DNA from 2 places in the Streptomyces sp. NPDC002698 genome. Region 1 is predicted to be linked to the other one. Evidence: riboswitches for the same ligand, from Rfam matches in the RefSeq annotation. Region 1 holds a riboswitch; the other holds the start of a gene.

What was found. Region 1 has a riboswitch for glycine ahead of gcvP (aminomethyl-transferring glycine dehydrogenase). Riboswitches for the same ligand answer to the same signal wherever they lie in the genome.
Region 2: linked by a shared signal. The riboswitch ahead of gcvT (glycine cleavage system aminomethyltransferase GcvT) and the one ahead of gcvP (aminomethyl-transferring glycine dehydrogenase) in region 1 are both predicted to bind glycine.

What each region holds. Positions count from the first base shown of each region.
Region 1 covers NZ_JBIAQM010000004.1:1,763-17,048, forward strand. Annotated here, with positions in the region: gene ACFYW9_RS07080 (sugar phosphate nucleotidyltransferase) at 1-1,913, shown strand, start outside; gene ACFYW9_RS07085 (DUF881 domain-containing protein) at 2,012-2,917, shown strand; gene ACFYW9_RS07090 (small basic family protein) at 2,914-3,246, shown strand; gene ACFYW9_RS07095 (DUF881 domain-containing protein) at 3,252-4,097, shown strand; gene ACFYW9_RS07100 (FHA domain-containing protein) at 4,159-5,109, shown strand; gene ACFYW9_RS07105 (MerR family transcriptional regulator) at 5,152-5,907, shown strand; gene ACFYW9_RS07110 (bifunctional nuclease family protein) at 5,994-6,467, shown strand; gene ACFYW9_RS07115 (MerR family transcriptional regulator) at 6,685-7,359, shown strand; gene ACFYW9_RS07120 (DNA polymerase IV) at 7,428-8,936, shown strand; gene ACFYW9_RS07125 (PRC-barrel domain-containing protein) at 8,861-9,229, opposite strand; glycine riboswitch at 9,344-9,439, shown strand; gene gcvP (aminomethyl-transferring glycine dehydrogenase) at 9,618-12,503, shown strand; gene ACFYW9_RS07135 (DUF5999 family protein) at 12,641-12,847, opposite strand; gene ACFYW9_RS07140 (hypothetical protein) at 13,263-13,847, opposite strand; gene ACFYW9_RS07145 (glutamate--cysteine ligase) at 14,387-15,286, shown strand, end outside.
Region 2 covers NZ_JBIAQM010000007.1:287,867-303,152, forward strand. Annotated here, with positions in the region: gene ACFYW9_RS13815 (ABC transporter ATP-binding protein) at 1-949, opposite strand, end outside; gene ACFYW9_RS13820 (ABC transporter ATP-binding protein) at 946-2,043, opposite strand; gene ACFYW9_RS13825 (ABC transporter permease) at 2,040-3,047, opposite strand; gene ACFYW9_RS13830 (ABC transporter substrate-binding protein) at 3,120-4,871, opposite strand; gene ACFYW9_RS13835 (ABC transporter permease) at 4,931-5,929, opposite strand; gene ACFYW9_RS13840 (enhanced serine sensitivity protein SseB C-terminal domain-containing protein) at 6,405-7,205, opposite strand; gene ACFYW9_RS13845 (enhanced serine sensitivity protein SseB) at 7,433-8,206, opposite strand; gene ACFYW9_RS13850 (AAA family ATPase) at 8,270-8,938, opposite strand; glycine riboswitch at 9,114-9,210, shown strand; gene gcvT (glycine cleavage system aminomethyltransferase GcvT) at 9,356-10,474, shown strand; gene gcvH (glycine cleavage system protein GcvH) at 10,633-11,010, shown strand; gene glyA (serine hydroxymethyltransferase) at 11,023-12,282, shown strand; gene ACFYW9_RS13870 (L-serine ammonia-lyase) at 12,445-13,812, shown strand; gene ACFYW9_RS13875 (MMPL family transporter) at 13,888-15,286, opposite strand, start outside.

The sequences.
Region 1 (15,286 bases):
ACGTCTTCCCCCAGCTGATGAAGGAAGGCAAGCCCGTCTACGGCTACATCGCCGAGGGCTACTGGGAGGACGTCGGCACCCACGAGAGCTATGTGAAGGCCCAGGCCGACGTCCTGGAGGGCAAGGTCGACGTCGAACTCGACGGGTTCGAGATCTCCCCGGGCGTCTGGGTGGCCGAGGGCGCGGAGGTGCACCCCGACGCGGTGCTGCGCGGGCCGCTCTACATCGGTGACTACGCCAAGGTCGAGGCCGACGCCGAGATCCGTGAGCACACCGTCGTCGGCTCCAACGTCGTCGTCAAGACCGGCGCGTTCCTGCACCGGGCCGTCGTGCACGACAACGTGTACATCGGGCAGCACAGCAATCTGCGCGGCTGTGTGGTCGGAAAGAACACCGACATCATGCGGGCCGCCCGCATCGAGGACGGCGCCGTGATCGGCGACGAGTGCCTCGTCGGTGAAGAATCGATCATTCAGGGCAACGTCCGCGTCTATCCGTTCAAGACCATCGAGGCCGGCGCGTTCGTCAACACCTCGGTGATCTGGGAGTCGCGGGGCCAGGCCCACCTCTTCGGCGCTCGTGGCGTCTCCGGGATCCTGAACGTCGAGATCACCCCGGAGCTGGCCGTGCGTCTGGCGGGTGCCTACGCGACGACCCTCAAGAAGGGCTCCACCGTCACCACGGCCCGCGACCACTCCCGAGGCGCTCGCGCGCTGAAGCGGGCGGTGATCTCCGCGTTGCAGGCCAGCGCCATCGACGTACGCGACCTAGAGAACGTGCCGCTGCCCGTGGCCCGGCAGCAGACGGCCCGGGGCAGTGCCGGCGGAATCATGATCCGGACGACCCCAGGGGTGCCCGACTCCGTCGACATCATGTTCTTCGACGGGCAGGGCGCCGACCTGTCGCAGGGCGGTCAGCGGAAGCTGGACCGGGTGTTCGCGCGGCAGGAGTACCGGCGCGCCTTCCCCGGCGAGATCGGGGACCTGCACTTCCCCGCGAGTGTCTTCGACTCCTACACGGGATCGCTGCTGCGCAACGTCGACACCACCGGGATCGCGGATTCCGGGCTGAAAGTGGTCGTCGACGCCTCCAACGGCAGTGCCGGACTGGTGCTGCCCAGCCTGCTGGGCAAGCTCGGTGTGGACTCCCTGGTGATCAATCCCGGTCTCGACGAGTCGAGGCCGACGGAGACGGCGGAGACGCGGCGGGCCGGCCTGGTGCGGCTGGGCGAGATCGTCGCCTCCGCGCGGGCCGCGTTCGGCGTGCGCTTCGACCCGGTGGGCGAGCGGCTCTCGCTCGTCGACGAGAAGGGGCGGATCGTCGAGGACGACCGGGCCCTGCTCGTGATGCTCGACCTGGTGGCCGCGGAGCGGCGCAGCGGGCGGGTGGCGCTGCCCGTCACGACCACACGGATCGCCGAACAGGTGGCGGCGTACCACGGCACGCAGGTGGAGTGGACGACCACGTCGCCGGACGACCTGACCCGGGTCGGCCGCGAGGAGTCGACGATCTTCGGCGGCGACGCGCGCGGCGGGTTCATCATTCCCGAGTTCAGCGGTGTCTTCGACGGCGCGGCCGCCTTCGTACGGCTCATCGGTCTGGTCGCGCGGACTCAGCTCACGCTCAGCCAGATCGACGCCCGGATTCCGCGGGCGCATGTCCTCAAGCGGGATCTCGCGACTCCGTGGGCCGTGAAGGGGCTCGTGATGCGCCGGGTCGTGGAGGAGGCGGGAGACCGCTTCGTGGACACGACGGACGGTGTCCGTGTCGTGGAGACGGACGGACGCTGGGTGATGGTGCTGCCGGACCCCGCCGAGGCCGTCACCCATCTGTGGGCGGAGGGGCCGGACGACGCCTCCGCGGAGGCCCTGCTCGACGAGTGGGCGGCCGTCGTGGACAGCGCCGGCCACTGAAACGATCTTCACCCGTACGTGTCGGACAAGTGCCCTCAAGGGGGCCTGTCCGGCACGTTGGTGGGGCCATTCGGAGGTAGCACCCGCGACGTGCGACGATGTGCGGCATGCCGCAGCAGCCCCCCGTTCGGAGCAGCGCTCCGCGCCCCTCGCGCCCGGACGCCTCCATGTCGCTGCTCACCAACGTCATGGACCACAGCCTCGACGAGGGCTACGCCGAAGCGGCGGCCCGCAAGGAGGCCGAGGGCGCCGGTGGCCTCCCGAAGACGGTCCGGGCCAAGCTGGCTCTGGCGGCGGGCCTGGTGCTCGCCGCGCTCGTGGTCACCGTCGGGGCGGCGAACGCCCGGCTCGCGGCCCCCGTCATCGCCAAGGAGCGCCAGGAGCTCATCGACCGCATCGAGCGCGAGACGACGGCCGCGGACAAGCTCGAGAGCGGCGTCGACACCCTGCGCGCCGATGTGAGCGCCCGCCAGCGTGCGGCGCTGAAGAAGGACGGCGGTGAGCAGGCCGATCTCGTGAGCGTCCTGTCCGGCGCCACCGATGTGCACGGACCGGGTGTGAAGCTCGTCGTCAACGACGCCAAGGAAGCCAGCACGGGCGGTGACGGCACCAACCCGCGGGAGACCTCGGGGTTCTCCGACACCGGACGGGTGCGGGACCGTGACATGCAGCGCGTGGTCAACGGCCTGTGGGAGTCGGGCGCCGAGGCTATCTCCGTCAATGGACAGCGGCTGACCGCCCTGTCGGCCATCAGGGCCGCGGGTGACGCGATACTGGTCGACAACAAGCCGCTGGTGCCGCCGTACACGGTGCTTGCGGTGGGGGACGGCCAGCGGCTCAGCACCAGGTTCCAGAACAGCGCCGACGGGCTGTATCTGCATGCCCTGCAGGAGAACTACGGCATCAGGACCGGCATCTCCGTCGAGGGGGACGTCCGGTTGTCCGCCGCACCGAGTGTGATCGTACGTACAGCAGAACCGAGAACAGAGAAGGGCACACCGTGATCGCCGTACTGGGCCTCGTCGTGGGAGTCGTGGCTGGACTGTTGGTCCGGCCCGAGGTCCCGGCGGTCGTCGAGCCTTACCTTCCGATCGCCGTCGTGGCGGCGCTCGACGCCGTGTTCGGCGGTCTGCGCGCGATGCTCGACGGCATCTTCGACGACAAGGTCTTCGTGGTCTCGTTCCTGTCGAACGTGGTCGTCGCCGCGCTGATCGTCTTCCTGGGTGACAAGTTGGGTGTGGGTGCTCAGCTCTCCACGGGTGTCGTGGTCGTCCTCGGCATCCGGATCTTCTCCAATGCCGCGGCCATCCGCCGGCACGTGTTCCGGGCGTGAGGCCGATGAGCAACGACAACGAAGCCGAGACCCCCGAGAACCCACTGCGCAGGGAGCTGCCGGAAGAGGTCCCCGCGGCCGTGGAGGAGCCCGAGCCGCAGGTGGCCGAGGAGAGCGGGGTGCCGCCGCTGTCCGGCCGTCAGAGGCTGGTCAAGGGGCTGTGGCCGCCGCGGGTGTCGCGTGCCCAACTCATCGTCGCCGTGCTGCTGTTCGGCCTCGGGTTCGGCCTGGCCGTGCAGGTGGCGTCCAACAGCGACGGCGACAGCGCGCTGCGCGGCGCGCGTCAGGAAGATCTCGTGCGCATTCTCGATGAACTCGACAGCCGGACTCAGCGTCTTGAGGACGAGAAGCAGGGTCTCGAGGATCAGCGCACCGAGCTGGAGAACAGCTCGGACCAGGCCGAGGAGGCCCGCAAGCAGACGGTCGAGAAGGAGAAGCAACTCGGCATTCTGGCGGGCACCGTGGCCGCTCAGGGGCCCGGCATCACTCTGACCATCGACGACGCGAAGGGGACGGTCAAGGCGGACATGCTGCTCGACGCCGTCCAGGAGCTGCGCGCCGCCGGTGCGGAGGCGATCCAGGTGAACGGCGTGCGTGTGGTCGCCGGTACCTATCTGTCCGACTCCGGAAGCGGAGTGAAGGTCGACGGGAACAAGATCACCCAGCCCTATCGTTTCAAGGTCATCGGCAAGCCGCAGGACCTGGAGCCGGCGCTGAACATTCCGGGAGGCGTGGTGCAGACACTGGAGAAGGAGCAGGCCACCGTCACGGTGGACCGCTCCACGAAGATCATCGTAGATGCCTTGCGACCGGCCGAGCGCCCTGACTACGCTCGGTCGTCCTCCCGGTGAACGGCGGTCGGATGGGGGCCGTCGGGCGAGGGCAGGAGGTTGCGGGGGGTCGGCGCACCGAATGGGTGGTGCGTGGTGGAAACTGTCTGGTGGATACGGACGTTGTGAGGATGTCCGGGTCGACCGGTGTGTTCAATCAGGGTTCGTCCTGCCCCACGGGCGGGTCTGTTTCGGTCAAGGGGAATCGCCCGTGAAGTTGTTTGCGAAGTTGTTCGGCAAGAGCACGCGAGAGGACAGCGGCGACAGCGCCCGTCATCGCGCACCGCGCCAGGGAGACGCGGAGGCCCAGGGCGGCGACCGCCCGCTGTTCCGGGACCAGGTCACCGGTCCCGGTGGTCAGGGCGCGTCGTCTGTTGACCCTGGCCAGCCCGGCCGCATAGGTTTCGGGGAACCGTCAGCCTCGAGCGCGGGTGGAGGGTTCGCCTCCGATCCGTATGCGTCCCATGCCCCTGGTGGGCAGCCGCGGCAGGAGGATCCGTCCATGTCGGCCCAGGTGTGTACGAGGTGCGGTAACCGGAACGCGGAGAACAGCCGGTTCTGTTCCAACTGCGGTGCGCCGCTGCGGGGTGGACCGGAGCGTCCGTCGGAGCAGACGTCCACGATCTCCATCTCCGGCATCGAGGCCTACGACGCCGAGGTGACGGGCCAGACCGCCTCGCCGATGCTCTCCCCGGAGGCTCAGGCGGCGGTCGACGCACTGCCGGTCGGCTCGGCGCTCCTGGTGGTGCGCCGTGGTCCCAACTCGGGCAGCCGCTTCCTGCTGGACGGTGAGCTCACCACGGCAGGACGTCATCCGCAGAGCGACATCTTCCTCGACGACGTGACGGTTTCGCGTCGTCATGTGGAGTTCCGTCGTGTCGCGGACGGTTCGTTCACGGTCGCCGACGTCGGCAGCCTGAACGGTACGTACGTCAACCGGGAGCGGATCGACCAGGTCCCTCTGTCGAACGGTGACGAGGTACAGATCGGCAAGTACCGGCTGGTGTTCTACGCGAGCCAGCGGGGCATCTGACCCTCCCCCAACTCCGTCCGGGGGGACACCGAGGGAATGTCCATGCTTCAAACACCGAGCGGCGGTGCCGGCAGCGGTACCGCCGCCGCGGACAGTGGGCTGATGAGCATCGGCGCGGTGCTGAGCCTGCTGCGCGACGAGTTCCCCGAAGTCACCATCTCCAAGATCAGATTCCTGGAGTCGGAAGGGCTCGTCGAGCCGCGGCGCACCCCATCGGGGTATCGCAAGTTCAGCGCGGACGACGTCGAGCGTCTCGGTCACGTCCTGAGGATGCAGCGTGACCACTACCTCCCGCTGAAGGTGATCCGCGAGCATCTGGACGCCCTGGCGCGCGGTGAGCAGGTGCGCCTGCCCTCCGTGGGCCGCCAGCGCGAGGCGGGGGAGGGCGAACCCTCCGGAGAGCTCTACGGGGAGCCCGAGGGGCCCACGGTGGCCCGGGTGGGCCGCGAGGAGCTGCTGGCCGCCGCCGAGATCGGTGAGCAGCAGCTTCAGGAGTGGGAGTCGTACGGACTGATCGGTCCGTTGCCCGACGGTGTCTACGACGCGGAGGCGGTGACCGTCGCCGCGCTCGTCGTCGAGCTGGGACGCTTCGGGATCGAGCCGCGCCATCTACGGGCGATGAAGGCCGCGGCGGAGCGGGATGCGGGACTGGTGGACCAGGTGGTCGCCCCCCTGCGGCGCCACCGCAATCCGCAGACGCGGGCCCACGCGGAGGCCCGTACCAAGGAACTCGCGGGCCTCACGGTGAAGCTGCACGCGGCGCTCGTACAGACGGCGCTGGGTGTGCGTCTGCGCTGATCCGTGCCACCGGCGCGGGCCGCGGATCGTCCACCCGTTCTGTGCTCGACTACCCAAACGTCCCGGGCACGGCCTAGGGTTGCTGTGTGAACGAGCTCGATGTCGTAGGTGTCCGGGTCGAAATGCCCTCCAACCAACCGATCGTGCTTCTGCGTGAAGTGGGAGGCGACCGCTACCTCCCCATCTGGATCGGACCGGGGGAGGCGACGGCGATCGCCTTCGCCCAGCAGGGCATGGCCCCCGCACGACCGCTGACCCACGACCTGTTCAAGGACGTGCTGGAGGCCGTCGGCCAGGAGCTCACCGAAGTACGTATCACCGACCTGCGCGAGGGCGTCTTCTACGCCGAGCTCGTCTTCGCCAGCGGGGTCGAGGTGAGCGCCAGGCCGTCCGACGCCATAGCGCTCGCGCTGCGCACCGGAACGCCCATCTACGGCAGCGACGGGGTGCTCGACGACGCGGGCATCGCGATCCCGGACGAGCAGGAGGACGAGGTGGAGAAGTTCCGCGAGTTCCTCGACCAGATCTCGCCCGAGGACTTCGGCACCAACAGCCAGTGAGCCGGCCGGGCGGACGCCTCTCCGGGTGGCATTTGCCCGCGGCGAGTGTGGTGTGCCGCGGCCCGCGCCGGGAGCATTCGGCTAGCCTTTCCCCGCGGTAGGGCACGGGAAACCACTCTTAGGGTGATAATCACTCGGCGTGCCGAGTGTGGCGATCGTTGACGCGCCCCTGGTGACTGCCTACCGTCGAGAAGGCAGGTCAAGGACGGAGGTCGGCGTGAGAAGCAGCGGCGACGGTACGGCTGGGGGTGCTCCCGGACACGGTCCGGGAGAGAGCGGCCCGTACCCTCCCCCAAGCTCTCGGCTCGGCTCGAGCAGGGGGCGCCCTCAGCATGGCAGCGCGGCCGGTCACGTTCCGGTGCGGCCGGCGGCAGTGTCCGACGAGGAAGGGACTGTTCCCGAGGAGGTCGGTTATCGGGGGCCCACGGCGTGCGCCGCCGCGGGCATCACCTACCGGCAGCTCGACTACTGGGCACGGACCGGACTGGTCGAGCCCAGCGTCCGTCCCGCCTACGGGTCGGGGACGCAGCGCCTCTACAGTTTCCGGGACGTGGTGGTCCTCAAGATCGTCAAACGGTTCCTCGACACCGGGGTGTCGTTGCAGAACATCCGCACCACGGTCCAGCACCTGAGAGAGCGCGGCTTCCAGGACCTGGAGCGCATGACGCTCATGAGCGACGGCGCGACGGTCTACGAGTGCACCTCCCCGGACGAGGTCCACGCCCTGCTCCAGGGCGGCCAGGGCGTCTTCGGTATCGCCGTGGGAGTGGTGTGGCGGGACGTCGAGGGCGCCCTGTCCCAGTTGCACGGAGAGCGTGTGGACACCGGTGAGACGCTTCTCGCGCACCATCCCGCCGACGAACTGGCGCGCAGGCGCAACCGCGCGGTGTGAGCCGCCCCGATGACGTGATGCCCCGGCGCGCCGGGGCATTGTCAGTGGCGTAGGGCAGCATCGGAGACGTGAGAACCGCGCCCACGATCCTGCATCTCGACATGGATGCCTTCTTCGCCTCGGCGGAGCAGGCGTCCAAGCCGAGCCTGCGCGGGAAGGCCGTCGTGGTGGGCGGGCTCGGGCCCCGTGGAGTGGTCGCCACCGCCTCGTACGAGGCACGCGTCTTCGGGGTGAACTCCGCGATGCCCATGGCCCAGGCCCGCAGGCGGGCACCGAACGCCGCCTATCTCGTGCCGCGCTTCGGGCTGTACCGAGACGTCAGCGAGCAGGTGATGGGGCTGCTGCGGGCCCTGTCGCCACTGGTGGAGCCGCTGAGCCTGGACGAGGCGTTCGTGGACCTGGAGGCGGGCGGGACGGCGTGGGACGAGGCGTCGGCGCGGCTGACCGGTGCCAGGCTGCGCGCGGACATCCGGGCCGTCACGGGGCTCACGGGGTCGGTGGGGCTCGCCGCCTCCAAGATGCTGGCGAAGATCGCCTCGGAGCAGGCGAAGCCGGACGGTCTCGTCCTGATCGAGCCGGGCACCGAGCGCGCGCTGCTGGGACCGATGCCGGTGCGGACGCTGCCGGGCGTGGGTCCGGCCACCGGCGACCATCTGCGCCGGGCGGGCATCACCACCGTCGAGGAGCTCGCCGAAGCGGGCGAGGACGAGCTCGTACGGCTGCTGGGCAAGGCCCATGGGCACGCGCTGTTCGCGATGGCGCTGGCCCACGACGAGCGGCCCGTGGTGGCCGAGCGGGAGACCAAGTCCGTGTCGGTCGAGGACACGTACGACGTGGACATCCACGACCGGGTCCGGGTGGGGCTGGAGGTGCAGCGGCTCGCGGACCGGTGCGTGCGGCGGCTGCGCCGGGCCGGACTGTCGGGCCGGACCATCGTGCTGAAGGTGCGCCGGTACGACTTCTCGACGCTGACCCGGTCCGAGACGCTGCGGGGGCCCACGGACGACCCCGGAGTCGTCCGGGAGGCCGCCGCCCGGCTGCTGGAGGGCGTGGACACGACCGGTGGCGTCCGTCTGCTGGGGGTCGGCGTCACCGGGCTCGCCGACTACACGCAGGAGGACCTGTTCGCGCAGGCGCAGGCTGCGGCCGCGGGGGAGCCTGCGGCCGAGGAGCACGCCGCGGACGAACCGGCCGAGGCGGCCGCCGCGGACGGGGAGACGGTGCCGGCGGAGCGGCGGTGGCCCTCCGGGCACGATGTGCGGCATGCCGAGTTCGGACACGGCTGGGTGCAGGGGAGCGGGCTGGGACGGGTCACGGTGCGGTTCGAGACGCCGTACTCCGGGCCCGGCCGGGTGCGGACCTTCCGGACGGACGACGCGCGGTTGGAACCGGCCGACCCGCTGCCCCTGGTGGAGCGAAGACCCGAGGACGCCGGCGGGCTGCCGGCCGGTCCCGGGCCGTCGGTGTCAGCGGTCGGGACGCACGGCCCCGGCCCTGGGGATCAGGTGTCCTCCGACCCCGCGAGCCGGCCGAAGTCCCGGTCCGGGGGCGGAGGGGACGCCACGTCGAGTCCGTAGTGGTGGTAGAGCTGGAGCTCCTGTTCGGGGGAGAGATGCCGCCCGACGCCGAAGTCGGGGGCGTCCTTGATCAGGGCCCGGTCGAAGGGGATGCGCAGGGTCCCCTCGACGATCTCGCTGGGTTCCAGGGGCACGAAGGCGTCCCTGCTGAACAGCCCGGTGCGTATGGCCGCCCACTCCGGGACACCGGTCGCGTCGTCGAGGTAGACCTCGTCGATCGTGCCGATCTTGGTGCCGTTGCTGTCGAACGCCTTGCGGCCGATCAGGTTGCGCGGATCGATGTCGGTCTGCACGGTCCCTCCAGTGGTCGCAAACTCATCCGTAAGTACTACAAAAGAGCACATTTGTGAAGGTGGCCACTCGAAGGCTGCCGTCGTGTCCTCGCTGGTAGGCTGGCAAGTGGCTGCTGATCCCGTGCGGGAGAGTTCTCCGGATTTCACCGGAGGCGCCGAAGGAGCAACTCCTCCCCGGAATCTCTCAGGCTCACGTACCGCACGGACGAGGTCACTCTGGAAAGCAGGGCGGGTGCCGATGGCCTCCGCCCTCACCGACGGTGAAAGCCGGATCGTCCACGGGACCATCCGGTGAAACTCTCAGGTTGAGATGACAGAGGGGGAGGCCATCGGGGTGCCCGTGCCGGGGTGCCCCTCGAAGGTCGCGTCAGACCAGGAGGCCTCCGCCATGACCGCCCCTCGCATTCCGCTCTCCGAGCTCGAACAGGGAATTCCCTTCGAGCAGCGCCACATCGGACCCGACTCCGAAGCCCGGGCCAAGATGCTCGCGCAGGTCGGATACGGCTCGCTCGACGAGCTGACGGCCGCCGCGGTGCCGGATGTGATCAAGAACGCCGAGGCCCTGAAGCTGCCGGCCGCGCGCACCGAGGCCGAGGTACTGGCCGAGCTCCGCTCCCTCGCGGACCGCAACCAGGTGCTCGGTTCGATGATCGGCCTCGGCTACTACGGCACGTTCACGCCGCCGGTGATCCTGCGCAACGTCATGGAGAACCCTGCCTGGTACACCGCGTACACGCCGTACCAGCCGGAGATCTCGCAGGGCCGTCTCGAGGCGCTGCTGAACTTCCAGACCGTCGTCGCCGAGCTGACCGGGCTGCCGACCTCCGGCGCCTCCCTCCTCGACGAGGGCACCGCCGCCGCCGAGGCCATGGCGCTGTCCCGCCGGATGGGCAAGAACAAGAAGGGCCTCTTCCTGGTCGACGCGGACGCGCTCCCGCAGACCATCGCCGTCATAGAGACCCGTGCCGAGCCGACCGGTGTCGAGATCGTCGTCGCCGACCTCGCCGACGGCATCCCGGCCGACCTCGCCGGGCGCGAGATCAACGGCGTGCTGATCCAGTACCCGGGCGCCTCCGGTGCCGTACGCGACATCAAGCCGGTCATCCAGCAGGCGCACGAGCTGGGCGCGGTCGTCACCGTCGCCGCCGATCTGCTCGCCCTGACCCTGCTGACCTCGCCCGGCGAGCTCGGCGCGGACATCGCGGTCGGTACGACGCAGCGCTTCGGTGTCCCGATGGGCTTCGGCGGTCCGCACGCCGGCTACATGGCGGTCCGCGAGAACTTCGCGCGCAGCCTTCCCGGCCGTCTCGTCGGTGTGTCCGTGGACGCCGACGGGAACAAGGCGTACCGCCTCGCCCTGCAGACGCGTGAGCAGCACATCCGCCGGGAGAAGGCGACCAGCAACATCTGCACCGCCCAGGTGCTGCTCGCCGTGATGGCCGGCATGTACGCCGTCTACCACGGCCCCGAGGGCCTGCGGACCATCGCACGGCGTACCCACCGCTACGCCACCGTCCTGGCCGCGGGTCTCACCGCCGGCGGCGTCGAGGTCGTGTACGGCGCGTACTTCGACACGCTCACCGTGCGGGTCCCGGGCCGCGCCGCCGCGATCGTGGCCGCCGCCCGCGCCAACGGCGTCAACCTCCACCCCGTCGACGCCGACCAGGTGTCGATCTCGTGCGACGAGACGACCACGCGCGAGCAGCTCGCCGCCGTGTGGACCGCGTTCGGCGTCGAGGGCGACGTCGAGGCGCTGGACGCGAGCGCCGAGGACACCCTGCCGGCCGCGCTGCTGCGCACCGACGAGTACCTCACGCACCCCGTGTTCCACGACCACCGCTCCGAGACGGCGATGCTGCGCTACCTGCGCAAGCTCTCCGACCGCGACTACGCGCTCGACCGCGGCATGATCCCGCTGGGCTCCTGCACCATGAAGCTCAACGCGACCACCGAGATGGAGCCGGTCACCTGGCCCGAGTTCGGGCAGCTCCACCCCTTCGTGCCCGCCGAGCAGGCACAGGGCTACCTGACGCTGATCCACGAGCTGGAGGACCAGCTCGCCGAGGTCACCGGCTACGACAAGGTGTCGCTCCAGCCCAACGCCGGTTCGCAGGGCGAGCTGGCCGGTCTGCTGGCCGTCCGCGGCTACCACCGCGCCAACGGCGACGACCAGCGCACGGTGTGCCTCATCCCGTCCTCAGCGCACGGCACCAACGCCGCCAGCGCCGTGATGGCCGGCATGAAGGTCGTCGTCGTGAAGACCGCGGACGACGGCGAGATCGACGTCCAGGACCTGCGCGCCAAGATCGAGCAGTACCGCGACGAGCTGTCGGTGCTGATGATCACGTACCCCTCGACGCACGGTGTGTTCGAGGAGCACGTCGCCGACATCTGCGCCCAGGTGCACGAGGCCGGCGGCCAGGTCTACGTCGACGGCGCCAACCTCAACGCCCTGGTGGGTCTCGCCAAGCCGGGTCACTTCGGCGGCGACGTCTCGCACCTCAACCTGCACAAGACCTTCTGCATCCCGCACGGCGGCGGCGGTCCCGGCGTCGGCCCGGTCGGCGTGCGCGCGCACCTGGCGCCGTACCTGCCGAACCACCCGCTCCAGCCCGAGGCCGGTCCCGAGACCGGTGTCGGCCCGATCTCGGCCGCTCCCTGGGGCTCCGCGGGCATCCTGCCCATCTCCTGGTCGTACGTCCGGCTGATGGGCGGCGAGGGCCTCAAGCGCGCCACGCAGGTGGCCGTGCTCTCCGCCAACTACATCGCCAAGCGCCTGGAGCCGCACTACCCGGTGCTGTACACCGGCCCCGGCGGTCTGGTCGCGCACGAGTGCATCATCGACCTGCGCCCGCTCACCAAGGCGACCGGCGTGAGCGTCGACGACATCGCCAAGCGCCTGATCGACTACGGCTTCCACGCGCCGACGATGTCGTTCCCGGTGGCCGGCACGCTGATGATCGAGCCGACCGAGTCCGAGGACCTGGGCGAGCTCGACCGGTTCTGCGACGCGATGATCGCGATCCGTGCGGAGATCGAGAAGGTCGGCAGCGGCGAGTGGTCGGTGGACGACAACCCGCTGCGCGGGGCGCCGCACACGGCCGCCGCGCTCGGCGGCGACTGGGAGCACCCGTACAGCCGCGAGGTGGCCGTCTTCCCGGCCGGTGTCTCGGCCGCCGACAAGTACTGGCCGCCGGTGCGCCGCATCGACCAGGCGTACGGCGACCGGAACCTCGTCTGCTCCTGCCCGCCGCTGGACGCCTACGAGGACTGATCAGCGCTCGGCACGTGGACGCCTACGGGGAGTGACCATCCTCGGACATGCGTCGGGGCCGGTTCGGAGAGTACGTCTCCGGGCCGGCCCCTTGTGTGTCTGGGCGGCCTGACGCGGCCGCCCGGGGTCGTGCTGGCTCAGGCGGCCGTCATCACCGGCGCGCCGCCCAGCGGGCGGTGCGGGGCGATGATCTGGCCGTCCGGCAGGAGCTCACCGGTGTCCTCGAAGAGCAGAACGCCGTTGCACAGCAGGCTCCATCCCTGCTCCGGGTGATGCGCCACGAGGCGGGCGGACTCCCGGTCGGCTGATTCGGCTGAGGGACACAGTGGCTGGTGCTGGCACATGGATGGGATCTTTCGCTGGGTCGAGATGTGAGTGATGGCTGTGGTGTCTGTCTTGCGGCTCGAGGTACTCATTGCCGCCCCCCGTTGATGAGTGGTCTGGAACCCAGTGTTGCCCCACGGGCGCCGATCCGCAGGGATTTGAGAGCACCGCTTCTCACAGGTTGATGACGCATCCCCCGTGGGGAGGGTTCACCCCGACTGCGCCGTCCTTTCGGGTGGTTCGAGGGGGCCGGATCGGGCTAGTCCAGTTGGGTGCTCGGCGCGTTTCCCCTCGTACGAGCGGTCTTAGGCCCTAACGAGCGGGCCGCTCTCGGGGTTCGTGACAGCGCCGTGCCCCGCGGCAGGTTTACCCGTGTGGGCATGGCTGCGGGGCACGGACGCGAAGGGCGGAGACTCGGACCGGCGAGTCGGAGACTCAGGCCGGCGAGCTGAGGAGCGGTGCCGGGGTGACCCGGTGGGTGAGGACCGGCAGCAGCTCGGTGACGAGGTACGGCCGGTGCGCGGCGATGCCGGGCGGGGCGGGTGCGAGCGGGACCAGGAGGTCGGTGGCGGCCGGATGGCCGGTGGCGCCGTCCGCGGCGCAGTCGCCGTGCAGCCAGAGCGTCAGCATGTACAGCTCCGGCACGGACAACAAGCGTGCTTGGTAGGGCTGTTGCATGGTCTCGGCCTGCCGCAGGGCGAGCTCGGTGGCGGTGACGTAAGGGCCCTCGAAGAAGCGCGAGAAGGCCCAGCCGTCCGGGGTCAGCATGGTGTCGGCGGCGGCCACCGCGCGATCGCCGGAGCGGATCAGGAAACGCCACCCGGCGAGCCGGGTGGCGGAGGCGCCCGCGGGAGTGATGCGATCCAGGACGTGGACGGGCAGCGGGAGTTCGGGGGTGACAGGTCCCTGTGCCAGGCGCAGGGACGGGGTACGGGCTTCGCGGACAGCGGTGGGGGAACCGAGTGCCGTGAGTACGGTGCGCAGGGCGGGCGCGGGAGCCGGGGGTACGTGCAGCGGCATGGTGGGTCGCCTCTCATTCGACAGGCACAGTGGCGCGAGGGCGGGGGCGGACGGCGCTGTCAGCTCTCGGGTCAGAGGGCGAGGGGTCTGGATCTGCCGACAGGGTGTCGCCTGCCGCCGTCACCGTGACGACAGGACCTAGGACCGCGAGCGCCAACTCTCTGCCTCGGTAGCGGAGTTTATACGACGCGTGTTCAGGCGGTGTTTCGTCTAGTCGCCCCGAATTCGAAGAACAAGTCGATATCCGGTCGGCGAAATGCGGGATTCATCCCGGTTCTGCGCGATCGAATCGCGGTGACCTCGGAATACTTCGCCCGAGCGGTCGGCCGATTCTCGTCGGCGTTTTTCACGAGATCGTTCCGGACGGCAAACTTGCTGAATGCTCCATGCCTCGTGAATGTGCCCGGGGCCGATGTCCAGACTAGCGGCCGAAGAGCGCGCGCGGGACGTTATGGATCGTGTTGCCTGGGCATCATCCCCCGTGACCCGGGACGCCAGGGCCGGAACGTCGGCCTGCCCATCCGAGGAGGGACACTTCGATGGGGGAGAAGGTCGTGGCAGGGACGTTCGGCCTGTCCGATCGGCAGCGCCACCGCGACAAGCTCCGGCAGTGTCTGGCGGGGCTGGAGCGACTGCTGGAGGAGAAGCGGTTCGACCGCCCGAAGAACCTGATGGGCCTGGAGATCGAATTGAATCTCGCGGGCCCCGACGGCATGCCCAGAATGATGAACGGGCAAGTACTCGAAAGGATTGCGAGCCGCGACTTCCAGACAGAACTCGCCATGTTCAACCTGGAAGTCAACATAGCCCCACACCGATTGGGCGGCCGGGTATTCGACCGGCTCGCCGAGGAGATCCGCACCTCGCTCGCCTACGCCCACCGGAAAGCCAGTGAGGTCGACGCCGGAATCGTCATGATCGGTATTCTGCCGACGCTCGGCCAGGACGATCTGGTGTCCTCCAACCTGTCGGACGTCGACCGCTACACGCTGCTCAACGATCAGATCGTGGCCGCGCGCGGAGAGGATTTCGAACTCGACATCGACGGTGTGGAGCGTCTGGTCTGCCGGTCGGCGTCCATCGCCCCCGAAGCCGCCTGCACCTCCGTGCAGTTGCACCTCCAGGTCACACCGGGCCGGTTCGCGGACGTGTGGAACGCGGCGCAGGCGGTCGCGGCCCCACAGGTCGCGGTCGGCGCCAACTCGCCCTTCCTGTTCGGGCGTGAGCTGTGGCGGGAGTCGAGGCCCCCGCTCTTCCAGCAGTCCACCGACACCCGGCCGCCGGAGCTCCAGGCACAGGGAGTCCGGCCGCGCACCTGGTTCGGCGAACGGTGGGTGACCTCGGCGTACGAGCTCTTCGAGGAGAACCTGCGGTTCTTCCCGCCGCTGCTGCCCATCTGCGACGAGGAGGACCCGCTCGGTGTCCTCGACGCCGGGGGC
Region 2 (15,286 bases), on a different contig from region 1:
TCGGCGGCGCGATCGGCGAGGGCACGTCGCCCTTGAGCAGGATCCGCTCGCTCTTGACGCCACGACGCTTGGGGTCCGGCACCGGCACGGCCGACATCAGGGCCTTGGTGTACGGGTGCATCGGCGCCTCGTACAGCGAGGAGCGGTCGGCGAGCTCGACGATCTTGCCGAGGTACATCACCGCGATGCGGTCCGAGACATGGCGCACGACGGAGAGGTCGTGAGCGATGATCACGTACGTCAGGCCCAGCTCGGACTGGAGGTCGTCCATCAGGTTCACGACCTGCGCCTGGATCGACACGTCGAGCGCCGAGACCGGCTCGTCCGCCACGACCAGCTTCGGCTTCAGGGCGAGCGCGCGGGCGATGCCGATGCGCTGGCGCTGACCGCCGGAGAACTCGTGCGGGTAGCGGTTGTAGTGCTCGGGGCTCAGACCCACCAGCTCCAGGAGCCGCTGGACCTCCTTCTTCACACCGCCCTCGGGCTCCACGTGCTGGAGCCGGAACGGCGCCGAGACGATCGAGCCGATGGTGTGACGGGGGTTCAGCGACCCGTACGGGTCCTGGAAGATCATCTGGATGTCACGGCGCAGCGGACGCATCTTCGAGGCGCTGAGCCGGGTGATGTCCTGGCCCTCGAACTCGATGGTGCCGCCGGTCGGGTCCTGGAGACGGGTGATGACCCGGCCCATGGTCGACTTGCCGCAGCCGGACTCGCCGACGACGCCGAGCGTCTCGCCCTTGCGGACCTCGAAGTCGATGCCGTCGACCGCCTTGACCGCGCCGACCTGACGCTGGAGAACGCCCTTCCGGATGGGGAAGTGCTTCTGGAGCCCCTGGACCCGGAGGAGGACCTCACTGCTGTCCGAGGACTTCGCGCGGTGCGCGGGACCCGCGGCCTGCTGCGGGATCACCGCGCCGGCGCCGTCCGTCTTGTTGTTCTCACTCACAGCTTCGGCGCAATCTCTTCGGTCCAGATCCGCGTGCGGTCCTCCTGCGAGAGGTGGCAGGCGGTGTAGTGATCGCTGCCAACAAGCTGCAGTTCGGGGCGCACGGTGCGGGTGACATTGCCCTTGGGCAGGTCCGCGTACGGGCAGCGCGGGTGGAACGCGCAGCCCGAGGGGACGTTGATGAGGCTCGGCGGCTGGCCCTTGACCGGGATGAGCCGGTCGGAGGTGTCGCGGTCGATACGCGGCATCGAGCCGAGCAGACCCCAGGTGTAGGGGTGCTGCGGCTGCTCGAAGACCCGCTCGACGGAGCCGCGCTCCACGCACCGGCCGCCGTACATCACGAGGACGTCGTCGGCGATCTCGGCCACCACACCCAGGTCGTGGGTGATGAGGACGACCGCGGAGCCGAACTCCTTCTGCAGGTCGCGGATGAGGTCGAGGATCTGCGCCTGGACGGTGACGTCGAGGGCGGTCGTCGGCTCGTCCGCGATGAGCAGCTCGGGGTTGTTGACGAGCGCCATCGCGATCATCGCGCGCTGACGCATACCGCCCGAGAACTCGTGCGGGTAGCTGTCGACGCGCTTGCCCGGCTCGGGGATGCCCACGCGGTCGAGCATCTCGATCGCCCGCTTGCGGGCGGTCTTCTTGTCGACCTTGTGGTGGTTGCGGTACGCCTCCACGATCTGGTTGCCGATCGTGTAGTACGGGTGCATCGCGGACAGCGGGTCCTGGAAGATCATCGCCATCTCGCGGCCGCGGAGCTTGCGCACCTCGTCCGGGTCGGCGTTGACCAGTTCCTTGCCGCCGAGCCAGATCTCGCCCGACATCTGGACGTTCTTGCCGCGCGCGCCGAGGCGGTGCAGGCCCATGATCGCCAGCGAGGTCACGGACTTGCCGGAACCCGACTCGCCCACGACGCAGAGGGTCTTGCCCTTCTCCACCGAGAAGCTGAGCCCGTCGACGGACTTGACCAGACCGTCGTCGGTCGGGAAGTGCACCTTGAGGTCACGCACATCGAGGAACGCCTTGGGGGCGTTCGACGGCGACGAGACGGGCTCGCCCAGCGCTGCGCCGGTCTTGGACAGTTCGGTCATGAGAGCCTCACCCGCGGGTCGGCGGCCGCGTAGAGCATGTCCACCAGAAGATTTGCCACGACGACGAAGAACGCGGCGAGAAGGGTCACACCGAGGATCTTCGGCAGATCGTTGTCGGTGATGCCCTGCACCGCGTACTGGCCGATGCCGTGCAGAGAGAACACGTATTCGGTGATCACGGCACCGCCGAGCAGCAGACCGATGTCCATGCCGAAGACGGTGATGATCGGGGTGAGGGCGGCGCGCAGTCCGTGCCGGACCACGACCTTGCCCTCGCGCAGGCCCTTGGCACGGGCCGTGCGGATGAAGTCCTCGTTCATCGTCTCCAGCATGCCCGAGCGGGTGAGCCGCGCGTAGATGGCGGAGTACAGGAGAGCGAGAGAACACCACGCGGGGAAGAGGGTGTTGGCCCACTGTGCGGGGTTCTCGGTGAACGGGACGTAGGTCCGGCCGAAGATCGGCCAGTTGATGGTGAAGAGCAGCAGCGCCAGGTTGCCCGTGAAGAACATGGGCAGCGAGACACCGGCGAGCGCGATGCCCATGAACGTGCGGTCCAGGATGGAACGCGGCTTGAGCGCCGAGATCACACCGGCCGTCACACCGGACACCAGCCACAGCACCGCGGCACCGACGGCGAGCGAGAGCGTCACCGGGAGGCGCGAGGTGAGCTCCGGCCAGACAGCCTGGTGCGTCTTGAAGGAGTACCCGAAGCACGGTGCGTCGCAGTGCGCCGTGGTGGGACCCAGGTCATAGGTCGCGCCGCTGACGATCCCCTTGATGAAGTGCCAGTACTGGACGTAGACGGGCTGGTCCAGACCGAGGTTGTGCTTGACCGCGAGGATGTCGGCCTTCGACGGGCTCTTCCCGATGTACTGCTGCGCGAGCTGGTCGGCGGTCTGGCCGGCCAGTCTTGGCAGCAGGAAGAAGATGGCGAAGGTGACCGCGGAGACGACCAGGAGCAGGATCACTGCCGCTGCCGTCCGACGGAGGATGTACGAGATCACGGGGATCGGCGCTGGTGCCCGCGGGCCGCTAAGCCCGCGGGCACCAATGCCTTCACCTGCCTTCCGGGGCTGCTACTTCTTCGTGGTGCCGATGTTGAGGTAGTCGTACTGACCGCTGAAGGCCGCCGTGGAGACCAGGTTGGTCGCGTACTGCGGTCGGGCCAGCAGAACCTTGAAGTAGGTCAGCGGCACGAGGACGGCGTCGTCCATGGTCTTCTTGTCGATCTCGGTGTACAGGGCGTTGCGCGCGGCGTTGTCCTGCGTACCGATCGCCTTCTCGAGGAGGGCGTTGACGTCCTTGTTGTCGTACTGCGACAGGTTGGTGTTACCCGAGGCGCCGATCGCGGAGCCGTTCAGGATCTGCTGCAGGAAGCCGTAGCCGGAGGGCCAGTCGGCACCCCACTGCATCATGATCAGACCGATGTTGTTCTTCTCGGTGAACTTCGGGACACCCGCGTAGTCGGTGAAGTACTTGCCCGACGGGTACTGCTTCAGGCTGGCGTTGATGCCGACCTTCTTCAGCGAGTTGATGATCGCGGTGGCCGCGTCGATCTCCTGCGGGCGGTCGCTGCGGGCGGAGATGTTGGTGTTGATGCTCTCCTTGCCGCAGGCCTTGAGCTGCTCCTTGGCCTTGGCCTCGTCACCCTTGTTGCCGGCGGACGCGTAGACGTCCGACTTGGCGTAGCCCGGGATGTCCGGCGGGAGGACGGTGGAGGCGATGTCGCCGCGGACCGGACCACCCTCGGCGGTCTGCACGGAGACCTTGTCGATCGCGAACTGCACGGCCTTGCGGCACGCGACGTTGTCGAACGGCTTCACCTTGGTGTTGATCGCCATGTAGACGAGACGGCCACCGTAGGTGTTGTCCGTGTTGGCCTTCTTGTCGGCCGAGCTCAGGAGCTGCGCCTGGGTCGCGGCCTGGACACCGGCACCGCCGAGGTCGATCGCGTCGCCCGCGAGGACGTCCTTGTCGATCGTCTCAGCGGCGACCTTCAGGTTCACGACGATCTTGTTCGGGTACTGCTTGCGCAGCGGGTCCGTCTTCGGGTCCCAGTTCTCGTTGCGCACGAGGACGGCCTGCTTGCCGTCGGCGTAGCTCTCGAACTTGTACGAGCCCGAGGACACGATGTTCTTGACGTAGTCGACGCCGTTGTCCTTGGCCTGCGGGACCGGCGCCGTCTGCGGCGAGGCGACCAGGTAGTCGAACTCCTGGAACGCGGTCTTCAGGTGGAAGACGACGGTGGTGTCGTCCGGGGTCTCGATGGACGAGAGGCCCTTGGCGCTCTTGTCCTTGTAGGGACCCTTGTACTTGTCGCCGCCCACGAGGAACTGCTGGAAGTAGTTCGGGCCGAGGGAGAGCACGTCACGCGCGAAGTTGGAGCGCTCGACCGCGTACTTGACGTCCTTGGACGTGATCGCGGTGCCGTCCTGGTACTTCAGACCCGCACGCAGCTTGTACGTCCAGGTCTTGCCGCCGTCGCTCGGGACACCCGCGCTGGCCGCGAGGTCCGGGACAAGGGTGTTGCCCTTCTCGCCGGCGCCGGGCTGGAACGTCATCAGGGGGCGGGCGTACAGACGCGAGAGGTTGTACATGTACGCGTAGTACGTGTTGCCCGGGTCGAAGGAGTCCGGCACGTCGGAGTACTCGTACGTGACCGTGCCCCCCTTCTGGGTGGAGGCGTTGACGACGTCCGTGGTCGCTGCGTTGGCCCCAGCTGACTTCGTGTTGTCGGTGTTCTTGTTGTCATCGGCCTTGCTGCAGCCTGCAACGAGCAGACTCGCGGAGCCGATGGCCGCAATTGCGGCCAGCGCTGACCTTCGCATGATGGGCGGGTTCCCCTTCATTGTAGGAAACTTGGTGGTCTCTCGGTGTCCGTCAGGCATCAGCGGCTGCGCGGGTCGAGAGCATCGCGGAGACCGTCGCCCAGCAGGTTGAAGGCGAGGACGGTCACGAAGATGGCGAGGCCGGGCACGATCATGAACTGCGGGTCGACCTCGTAGTAGGTCACCGCTTCACGGAGCATGCCGCCCCAGGACGCCTGCGGGGGCTGGATGCCGACCCCGAGGAAGCTGAGGGACGCCTCGAAGAGAATGTTGGTCGGGATGAGCAGCGTCGAGTAGACGATGATCGGGCCGACCAGGTTGGGCAGCAGCTCCCGGAACAGGATGTACGGGCCCTTGGCCCCCATGCCCCGGGAGGCGTCCACGAATTCCCGCTCACGCAGGGCGAGGGTCTGGCCTCGGACGATCCGGCCCAGGTAGGGCCAGTTGAAGAAGCCGATCACGAAGATCAGCACGCTCAGGTGGAGCGGGAGCCCTTCGAGGCCGAACGCGCCGCCCTGCAGCGTCGCCGAGATGGCGATCGCGAACAGCAGGAGGGGGAAGGCGAGGAAGGTGTCCATCAGGCGGCTGATGATCGAGTCGACCCGTCCGCCGTAGAAGCCCGCGACGACGCCCAGGATCGCGCCGATCACGTTCGACAGGATGGTGGCGCCGAAGGCGACGACCAGCGACACCCAGGAGCCCTCCAGGAGGCGGGTGGCGAGGTCGCGGCCGAACTTCGGGTCCACACCGAGCGGGTGGTCACCGCTCATGCCACCCATGCCGCCCTTGGGCAGCGAGGTGTTCGGGTCGATCAGGTCCTGGTTGAAGGCGTTCGGGTCCAGCCCCAGCATCGACTGGAGGGGCCGGGCGAGGATCGCCAGCAGGATGAGCAGTACGACGATGACACCGCCGGCGACCGCCACCTTGTCACGCTTGAAGCGCGTCCAGGCGATCTGTCCCAGGGAACGGCCCTCGATCTGCCCCTTGCCGGCTCCGGCAAGCGCAGCCTCTGGCTGTGCTTCCGATGCCGCCGCGGTGGTCTCGATCGGTGCGGTCACAGTGACCCGACCCCTCTCGCCGGTGGTGACCGGCCTACGACTGCCGCTGTCTGCGGCTTGGTTCACTTGCTCGCCGGGAGGTTGACCGCAGATGGTGCGGTCCGATGACCCGGCTGATGATTCGACTAGCACTCGCTCACAGGAGCGATGTCCCGTGTCTGATGGGCGAGTCTTCAGTGCCGCCACGATCAGGTGCCAGGCCTCATGGAGAAACTATGCGCAACCGTGATGCTTGTTGGGGGATTCCGTTATCCGAACAGTGGGTAACAGGAGTCGGACGACTGCCAATCGACAACAAAGAACCCATAAGGGTCTTTTGAGTCGGGAGTCCCACCAAAACGGGACAATCGGCACATGCGTCCGCTTCCCCGCAGGTCAGCAGCATGGAGCGCACGCTTCGTGAAGACCGTGTGCAGTCTCATGATGCCAGTCGTTCTCGCACAGGCATGCGACAGGTCCGGAATTCGGGACGCTCTCAGTAGCCGCCACGGGCCGGCGGATAGCCGTAACCGCCCGCTGTCGGCGCCTGCGCCGGAGCGGCGTGCGCCTCGCGGTCGTAGAACGGACGTGCGTTGGCACGCAGCCACATCGCCACCGGGTCGAACTCGTCCGACATCGCGACGGTGGAGACGGGCAGCCCGTCCGGGACGGCGCCGATGGACTGCTGCATCATCGCCCGCACCGAGTCGACGGCGGGCGGTGAAGTGTCGTACACGTCGAGGCCGATGGCCAGATACGGCGCCCCGAGCGTGGGTTGGACCCAGGCGCGGCGCAACGACCTTACGGCCGGGGTGAGATGGGCGTTCTGTGTGAGCAGGGCGTAGAACTGCGGAATCTCGATGGCCGGTTCGGACAGCCGCAGCGGGCCCGCCGGCTGCCGCTCCAGGCCCGTGGCGATCCGGCGCAGATCCAGCCACGGGATGCCGAGGCCGCCGCCCGGGGCATGCGGGTTGAGCCAGAGACCGAAGTGGTCGGGGTACAGGGTGCGGGCGACGTCCAGCCCGTCCACGACCTCGTAACTGCGGTTCCAGCCACTGGCCGAGAGTTCCTGTGCGGAGGTGACGCAGGGCGCGTACCCCAGGCCGTCCACCTGCATGTTCCCGTACTGGGCGTCCGGGGAGCCGGCCTGGCCGTGCCAGAGCAGCATCCACACCTGGCCGGACGACGGGGTCGCGAGCGCGCGAAGGAGCGCCTCGTAGGCGTCGTAACGCCCGGGAGTCACCTGGCGCAGCATGTGCTCGACCTGCCCGGCCGCGGCCGTGCCCGACGCGCTCACCTTCAACCGCCCCTTCGCGAACAATTCACGACGAACTCATCCCTTACGCCCGAGGCACCGGTTACCGACATGCGTCAACACCTCGACCAGGCCATGAAACCAGCTTATGCGGCGATCGTGCTCCGCCGGGGGAAGCAGTCGAGAGCCGGGAACCGCCGCGCGGGGCGGCCGAGGGCCCCGCGCGGCGGGCGTGCGGTCCGGCCGGGCACTCCCGGCGCGGGTGCCGTTCAGTGACCGTGCAGGTAGAAGGGGCGCACCTGGGCACGCATCCAGTCGCCGACCGGGTCCTGCGTCACGTCGAGAAGGACCAGGTTCACCGGAATGCCGACCGGCACGCGGCCGAGAGCACGGCCCAGGGCGTCCAGCGGCAGGGCACGGGCGTCGCCCTCCCACGCCGCGAGCTCGACGCCGATGAACATGACCGGTTCGTCGCCCTCGACGCTGGCCAGACAGCGGCGGGCGCTCAGGACGACACCCGTCGCGGCGAACTCCGCCGAGGCCGCGGCGAGGAAGTCCACCGGATCGTCCTGCCAGTCGGGCTCGAAGAGCCGCACCCGGCCGCCGCTGGCCGCCCCGTCCAGTTCGGTCCGCCCGGCCCGGCACAGTTCGGCCACGGCCATGGGCGGCAGCGGCACGCCGACCACGCCGTCCGGGTTCACCACGATGCCGACCTGCGGGGGAAGTCCGCGGGCGAACTCCACGGCGGGCGCGATCGTGTACGACATGTGACCGCCGACGACCTGGCGGAACTGCTCCTCGGAGCTGAAGACGGGGACGAAGGCCTGGCCCCCGATGTCCATCGTGGGCAGATCGAGCGGACCGCTGTTCGGGCCGCCGCCATTGGGCAGCGGCACCCATACGAAGCTGCGGCCGAGCACCTCGACGATGCGAGCGCCCGCCGAGGGCCCGGGTACGCCCAGGGAGGAGGACAACACCTCCTCCAGCTCGTTGCCGGGCCAACCGCCGTGCGGATGGGGGTGCGCCTGTGCCGGAAAGTCCATCTGTCTACCGCCCGCTTCGAACCACTGTTCCGGCTGGAAAGGTTAGTGGGCCACCGTGACCGGTCAGTGGCCGAAGTCGATCCTGCGCAGCACGTCCGCCGCGTCCCGGTCGATCAGTACCGCCGAGCCGCACCCCTCGGGCAGGTCTCCCGTCTCGGCGGAGCGCAGCAGCCGGGCGATCGCGCCGCGGTGGCGGGCGAAGGCGTAGCGCGAGACGCCCCGGCCCCGCTCGCGCTGGCCGTCCAGCGCGGTGCCGGGTGTGACGTCGAGCAGCAGCAGGTGCAGCGCGCCGCCACGGCGCCGGGCCTCGCGGGCGAGCCAGCGGCGCACCCAGGTCTGCGTACCGCAGTCGTGCACGACGAGTCCGCCGCCCTCGCGCAGGGCGCGGCGCAGGCCGGCGTAGTGCGCGAGGCGGACGAGGGGACGGTAGACCGCGTACGGCAGCAGGCCGGGCATCCGGCCGTCCCAGCGCTCGCGGGTGTCCTGGGAGTCGACGCGGGCGCCCCGCACGGCCCGCCGCATCAGCGTCGACTTGCCGCTGCCGGGCAGCCCGGCGACGACGACGAGGTCCTGCGCCCCGAAGCGGAGGCCGTGCGGACTGCGCCCGACCCGGTCGCGGAGATCCCGCACGACGACCGCGGGACGCGCTCCGCGAGCCTCCCGGGCCCGTGCGCCGGGCTGCTCGGGCAGCGCGAGACCCGAGGTCGTCGCGTACGCCCTGGTCCTGTTCACCGTGACCGTCCTCCCCTTGGATGTGGAGTCCCATCCCCGTCGAGTGTAAAGAGAAGGTAATGCCCGGCGCTTCCCATTTCCGTACGCGGACTGCCACAGCCCCGTCACAGATGGCGGGCTGCCGTGATCCGACAGCGCGTGCGATGATGGCCGCGCCAACTGCATACCGGCCGCTTGAATCCGCGCGGGAGAGTCCTGGGTACGTGTACCCGGGCGCCGAAGGAGCAAGTCCCTCCCTTGAATCTCTCAGGCACCGTTACCGCGCGGGCGAGGCACATCTGAAAAGCGGGCCGCTCCGGCGGCTCCACCCAAGGTGCAAGTCAGGACCACCGATTCGTGTGGTCGTGATGAACCTCTCAGGTTCCGATGACAGATGGGGAGGAACGACCTCGCCGTCATGCCTTGGGAGCCAGACCGATGAGCAGCAACGCACCCCGTCACACCGCGCTCGATGCCCTGCATCGTTCGCTCGGCGCGACCATGACCGACTTCGCGGGCTGGGACATGCCCCTGCGCTACGGCTCGGAGCGTGACGAGCACGTCGCCGTCCGCACGAAGGCCGGTCTCTTCGACCTCTCCCACATGGGCGAGATCACCGTCACCGGCCCCGAGGCCGCGGCCCTCCTGAACCACGCGCTGGTCGGCAACATCGCCACCGTCGGCGTCGGCCGCGCCCGCTACACCATGATCTGCCAGGAGGACGGCGGCATCCTGGACGACCTGATCGTCTACCGGCTGGCCGAGCACGAATACATGGTCGTCGCCAACGCCTCCAACGCCCAGGTGGTGCTGGACGCGCTGACCGGGCGTGCCGCCGGTTTCGACGCCGTGGTGCGCGACGACCGTGACGCGTACGCGCTGATCGCCGTGCAGGGCCCCGAGTCCCCCGGCATCCTCAAGGCGGTCACCGACGCGGACCTCGACGGCCTGAAGTACTACGCGGGCCTGCCGGGCACGGTGGCCGGCGTCCCTGCCCTGATCGCCCGCACCGGCTACACCGGCGAGGACGGCTTCGAGCTGTTCGTCGCCCCCGCCGACGCCGAGAAGGTGTGGCAGGCGCTCACCGACGCGGGCACCCCGGCCGGTCTCGTGCCCTGCGGCCTGTCCTGCCGCGACACGCTGCGCCTGGAGGCCGGCATGCCGCTGTACGGGCACGAGCTGACCACCGCGCTGACCCCCTTCGACGCGGGCCTCGGCCGGGTCGTGAAGTTCGAGAAGGACGGTGACTTCGTGGGGCGCGCGGCCCTGACCGAAGCCGCCGAGCGTGCCGCCTCCGAGCCGCCGCGCGTGCTCGTCGGGCTGATCGCCGAGGGCCGCCGCGTGCCGCGCGCCGGGTTCTCGGTCGTCGCAGGCGGCGAGGTGATCGGCGAGGTCACCTCCGGCGCCCCGTCCCCGACCCTGGGCAAGCCGATCGCCATGGCGTACGTCGACGCCGCGCACGCCGCGCCGGGCACGACCGGTGTGGGCGTGGACATCCGGGGCAGCCACGAACCGTACGAGGTCGTGGCGCTGCCGTTCTACAAGCGGCAGAAGTGACACTGGTCCGCACCGGCCGGACATGAACCGGACGCCCGTCGGGCGCCGGTACCGACGGGCGCCCCTCGCCGGGCCCCGGACGTGACCCTGGGCACATCCGCCCGGTCACCCGCGCTTCCCTCCATCATCACTCCACCGCGTACAGGAGAATTCAGGTCATGAGCAACCCCCAGCAGCTGCGTTACAGCAAGGAGCACGAGTGGCTGTCCGTCGCCGAGGACGGCGTCGCGACGGTCGGCATCACCGAGTTCGCGGCCAACGCGCTCGGCGATGTCGTCTACGCCCAGCTCCCGGCCGTCGGTGACACGGTGACCGCGGGCGAGTCCTGCGGCGAACTGGAGTCGACCAAGTCCGTCAGCGACCTGTACTCCCCGGTGGACGGCGAGGTCGTCGAGGCCAACCAGGACGTCGTGGACGACCCGGCCCTGGTGAACTCCGCGCCCTTCGAGGGCGGCTGGCTGTTCAAGGTGCGCGTCTCCGGCGAGCCCGAGGACCTGATGTCCGCCGACGAGTACACCGCCTTCACGGCCGGCTGAGGAGTCACCCGCATGTCGCTGATGAACACCCCCCTGCACGAGCTCGACCCGGACGTCGCCGCCGCCGTCGACGCCGAGCTGCACCGCCAGCAGTCCACGCTGGAGATGATCGCCTCGGAGAACTTCGCTCCGGTCGCGGTCATGGAGGCCCAGGGCTCGGTCCTGACCAACAAGTACGCCGAGGGCTACCCGGGCCGCCGCTACTACGGCGGCTGCGAGCACGTCGACGTGGCCGAGCAGATCGCCATCGACCGGGTCAAGGACCTGTTCGGCGCCGAGTACGCCAACGTCCAGCCCCACTCGGGTGCCTCCGCCAACCAGGCCGCGCTGTTCGCGCTGGCCCAGCCCGGCGACACCATCCTCGGACTGGACCTGGCCCACGGCGGCCACCTGACCCACGGCATGCGCCTGAACTTCTCGGGCAAGCAGTTCGACGTGGTCGCGTACCACGTGGACGAGGCCGGCCTGGTCGACATGGCCGAGGTCGAGCGGCTCGCCAAGGAGCACCGCCCGAAGGTGATCATCGCGGGCTGGTCGGCGTACCCGCGTCAGCTCGACTTCGCCGAGTTCCGCCGGATCGCGGACGAGGCCGGCGCCCTCCTGTGGGTCGACATGGCCCACTTCGCGGGTCTGGTCGCGGCGGGTCTGCACCCGAACCCGGTGCCGTTCGCGGACGTGGTCACCTCCACCACGCACAAGACGCTCGGCGGCCCCCGCGGCGGCATCATCCTGGCGAAGAAGGAGTTCGCGAAGAAGCTGAACTCCTCGGTCTTCCCGGGCTTCCAGGGCGGCCCCCTGGAGCACGTGATCGCCGCCAAGGCCGTCTCCTTCAAGGTCGCCGCCTCGGACGACTTCAAGGAGCGCCAGCAGCGCACGCTGGACGGCGCGCGCATCCTGGCCGAGCGTCTGGTCCAGGACGACGTGAAGGCCGTCGGCGTGGACGTCCTGTCCGGGGGCACGGACGTGCACCTGGTCCTGGTCGACCTGCGCAACTCCGAGCTGGACGGGCAGCAGGCCGAGGACCGCCTCCACGAGGTCGGCATCACGGTCAACCGCAACGCCATCCCGAACGACCCGCGCCCGCCGATGGTCACCTCCGGCCTGCGCATCGGCACGCCCGCCCTCGCCACCCGCGGCTTCACGGCCGAGGACTTCACCGAGGTCGCGGACATCATCGCCGAGACGCTGAAGCCGTCCTACGACACGGGGTCCCTGAAGGCCCGTGTGTCCGCTCTGGCCGACAAGCACCCGTTGTACCCCGGCCTGAAGTAGTTCGTAGGCTATTCGCCGCATGTTTTCCCCCGTACGTTTTCCCTTCGTACGGATATCCGGGGCACCGCGCACACTGGAAGCAGAGCGCGGTGCCCCGTTCCATGCAGTCCCGCACCACCTCCGTCGGACAACGGCGTCCGGCGAAACCAGCAAGGAGTTCCCGTGGCCATCTCGGTCTTCGACCTGTTCTCGATCGGCATAGGCCCGTCCAGCTCCCACACCGTGGGCCCGATGCGCGCCGCGCGCATGTTCGCCCGGCGGCTGCGCAACGAGGACCTGCTGGCCCCGGTCACCTCGATACGCGCCGAGCTGTACGGCTCCCTGGGCGCGACCGGCCACGGCCACGGCACCCCCAAGGCGGTGCTGCTCGGCCTGGAGGGCGCCTCGCCCCGGACGGTGGACGTGGAGGGCGCCGACGAGCGGGTCGAGCGGATCAGGTCCTCGGGCCGGATCAACCTGCTCGGCGAGCACGAGATCGACTTCTCCTTCGACGACGACCTGGTCCTGCACCGCCGCAAGGCCCTGCCCTACCACGCCAACGGCATGACGATCTTCGCGTACGACGCCTCGGGCGAGCTCGTCCTGGAGAAGACGTACTACTCGGTGGGCGGCGGCTTCGTCGTCGACGAGGACGCGGTCGGCGAGGACCGCATCAAGCTCGACGACACGGTCCTGAAGTACCCGTTCCGCACGGGTGACGAGCTGCTGCGGCTCACGAAGGAGACCGGTCTGTCGATCTCCGCCCTGATGCTGGAGAACGAGCGGGCCTGGCGCACCGAGGAGGAGATCCGCGAGGGGCTCCTCGGGATCTGGCGCGTCATGCAGGCCTGCGTCTCGCGCGGCATCACCCGCGAGGGCATCCTGCCCGGCGGTCTGCGGGTCCGCCGCCGTGCCGCCCTCTCGGCCCGCCAGCTGCGCGCCGAGGGCGATCCGCTGGCCCACGCGATGGAGTGGATCACCCTCTACGCGATGGCGGTCAACGAGGAGAACGCGGCGGGCGGCCGGGTCGTCACCGCCCCCACCAACGGCGCGGCGGGCATCATCCCGGCGGTGCTGCACTACTACATCAACTTCGTGCCGGGCGCCGACGAGGACGGAGTCGTACGGTTCCTGCTCGCGGCCGGGGCGATCGGCATGCTCTTCAAGGAGAACGCCTCCATCTCGGGCGCCGAGGTCGGCTGCCAGGGCGAGGTCGGCTCGGCCTGCTCCATGGCGGCCGGCGCGCTCGCCGAGGTGCTGGGCGGCAGCCCCGAGCAGGTCGAGAACGCCGCCGAGATCGGCATGGAGCACAACCTCGGCCTGACCTGCGACCCGGTCGGCGGCCTGGTCCAGATCCCCTGCATCGAGCGCAACGGCATGGCCGCGGTGAAGGCCGTCACGGCCGCCAGGATGGCCATGCGCGGCGACGGCTCCCACATGGTCTCCCTCGACAAGGTCATCAAGACCATGAAGGAGACCGGCGCCGACATGAGCGTCAAGTACAAGGAGACGGCCCGGGGCGGGCTGGCGGTCAACATCATCGAGTGCTAGACGGCCGGGAAGGTACCCCCCGGCGCCGGCCCGCGTCTCAGGCGCGGGCCCGCGTCTCAGGCGTCGGCCGATGTCTCAGGCGCGGGCCGGCTCCCGGTCCTCCTCGTAGTCGGGATCCCGCCGGGCGGCGAGCTGCCTGCGCAGACGCTCACCCTCGACATCCACGTTCGGCAGCACGCGGTCGAGCCACTTCGGGAGCCACCACGCCCGGTCGCCGAGCAGGGTCAGTACCGCCGGGACGAGCGTCATCCGGACCACGAACGCGTCGAAGAAGACGGCGACGGCGAGACCGAAGCCGATCATCTTCACCATCTGCTCGCTGGAGCCGATGAAGCCGGAGAACACCGCGATCATGATGACGGCCGCCGCGACGACCACTCTGGCCCCGTGCCGGAACCCCGTGACGATGGCGTCCGACGGCTGCTCGCCGTGGACGTACGCCTCCCGCATCCGGGTCACGAGGAAGACCTCGTAGTCCATCGCCAGGCCGAACACCACACCCACCATGAAGATCGGCATCATGGACATGATCGGTCCGGTCTGTTCCACCCCGAAGAGCGAGCCGAGCCAGCCCCACTGGTAGACGGCGACGACCGCGCCGAGGGCGGCGACCACCGAGAGCAGGAAGCCGAGCGCGGCCTTCAGCGGAACGAGGACCGAGCGGAAGACCAGCATCAGGAGCAGGAAGGCAAGGCCCACCACCAGCGCCAGATAGGGGACCAGCGCGTCGTTCAGCTTCTGCGAGACGTCGATGTTCATCGCCGTGGCGCCGGTCACCAGGACCTCGGCGCCGGTGTCCGCCTCGATGGCCGCGCTCTCGTCGCGGATGGCGTGGACCAGGTCCTCGGTCTCGGCCGAGCTGGGCTTGGACTTCGGGATGACGGTGATGGTCGCGGTGTCGCCCGCCTTGTTGAAGGCGGCCCGGTTCACCACCGCGACACCGTGCAGCGCGCGCATGTCCTTCTCGACCCGGGCGACGGCCTGCTTGGCGTTCCGGGAGTTCCTGGCGTCCACGACGGTCACCAGCGGGCCGTTGAAGCCGGGGCCGAAGGCGTCGGAGAGCGTGTCGTACGCCTTGCGCTGCGTGGTGTGGGGCGGCTGCCAGCCACCGTCCGGCATGCCCATCTTCAGCGAGGCCACCGGCACCGCGGCCGCACCGAGGCCCACCACGCCGGCGAGCAGCAGCCACACCGGGCGGCCCAGGACGAACCGCGCCCAGCGCGTACCCCGATTGGGCTTCTCCGCAGTCACCCCATGGCTTTCGAGGGCCTTGCGGGCCTTGCGCCCGTGGACGCGCTTGCCCGCGTAGCCGAGCAGCGCGGGGACGAGGGTGAGCGCGATGAGGACCGCGACGGCGACTGTGCAGGCGGCGGCGACGCCCATCTTGGTCAGCATCGGGATGTTGACGACGGAGAGACCGACCAGGGCGATGACCACGGTGAGTCCGGCGAAGACGACCGCGGAGCCGGCCGTG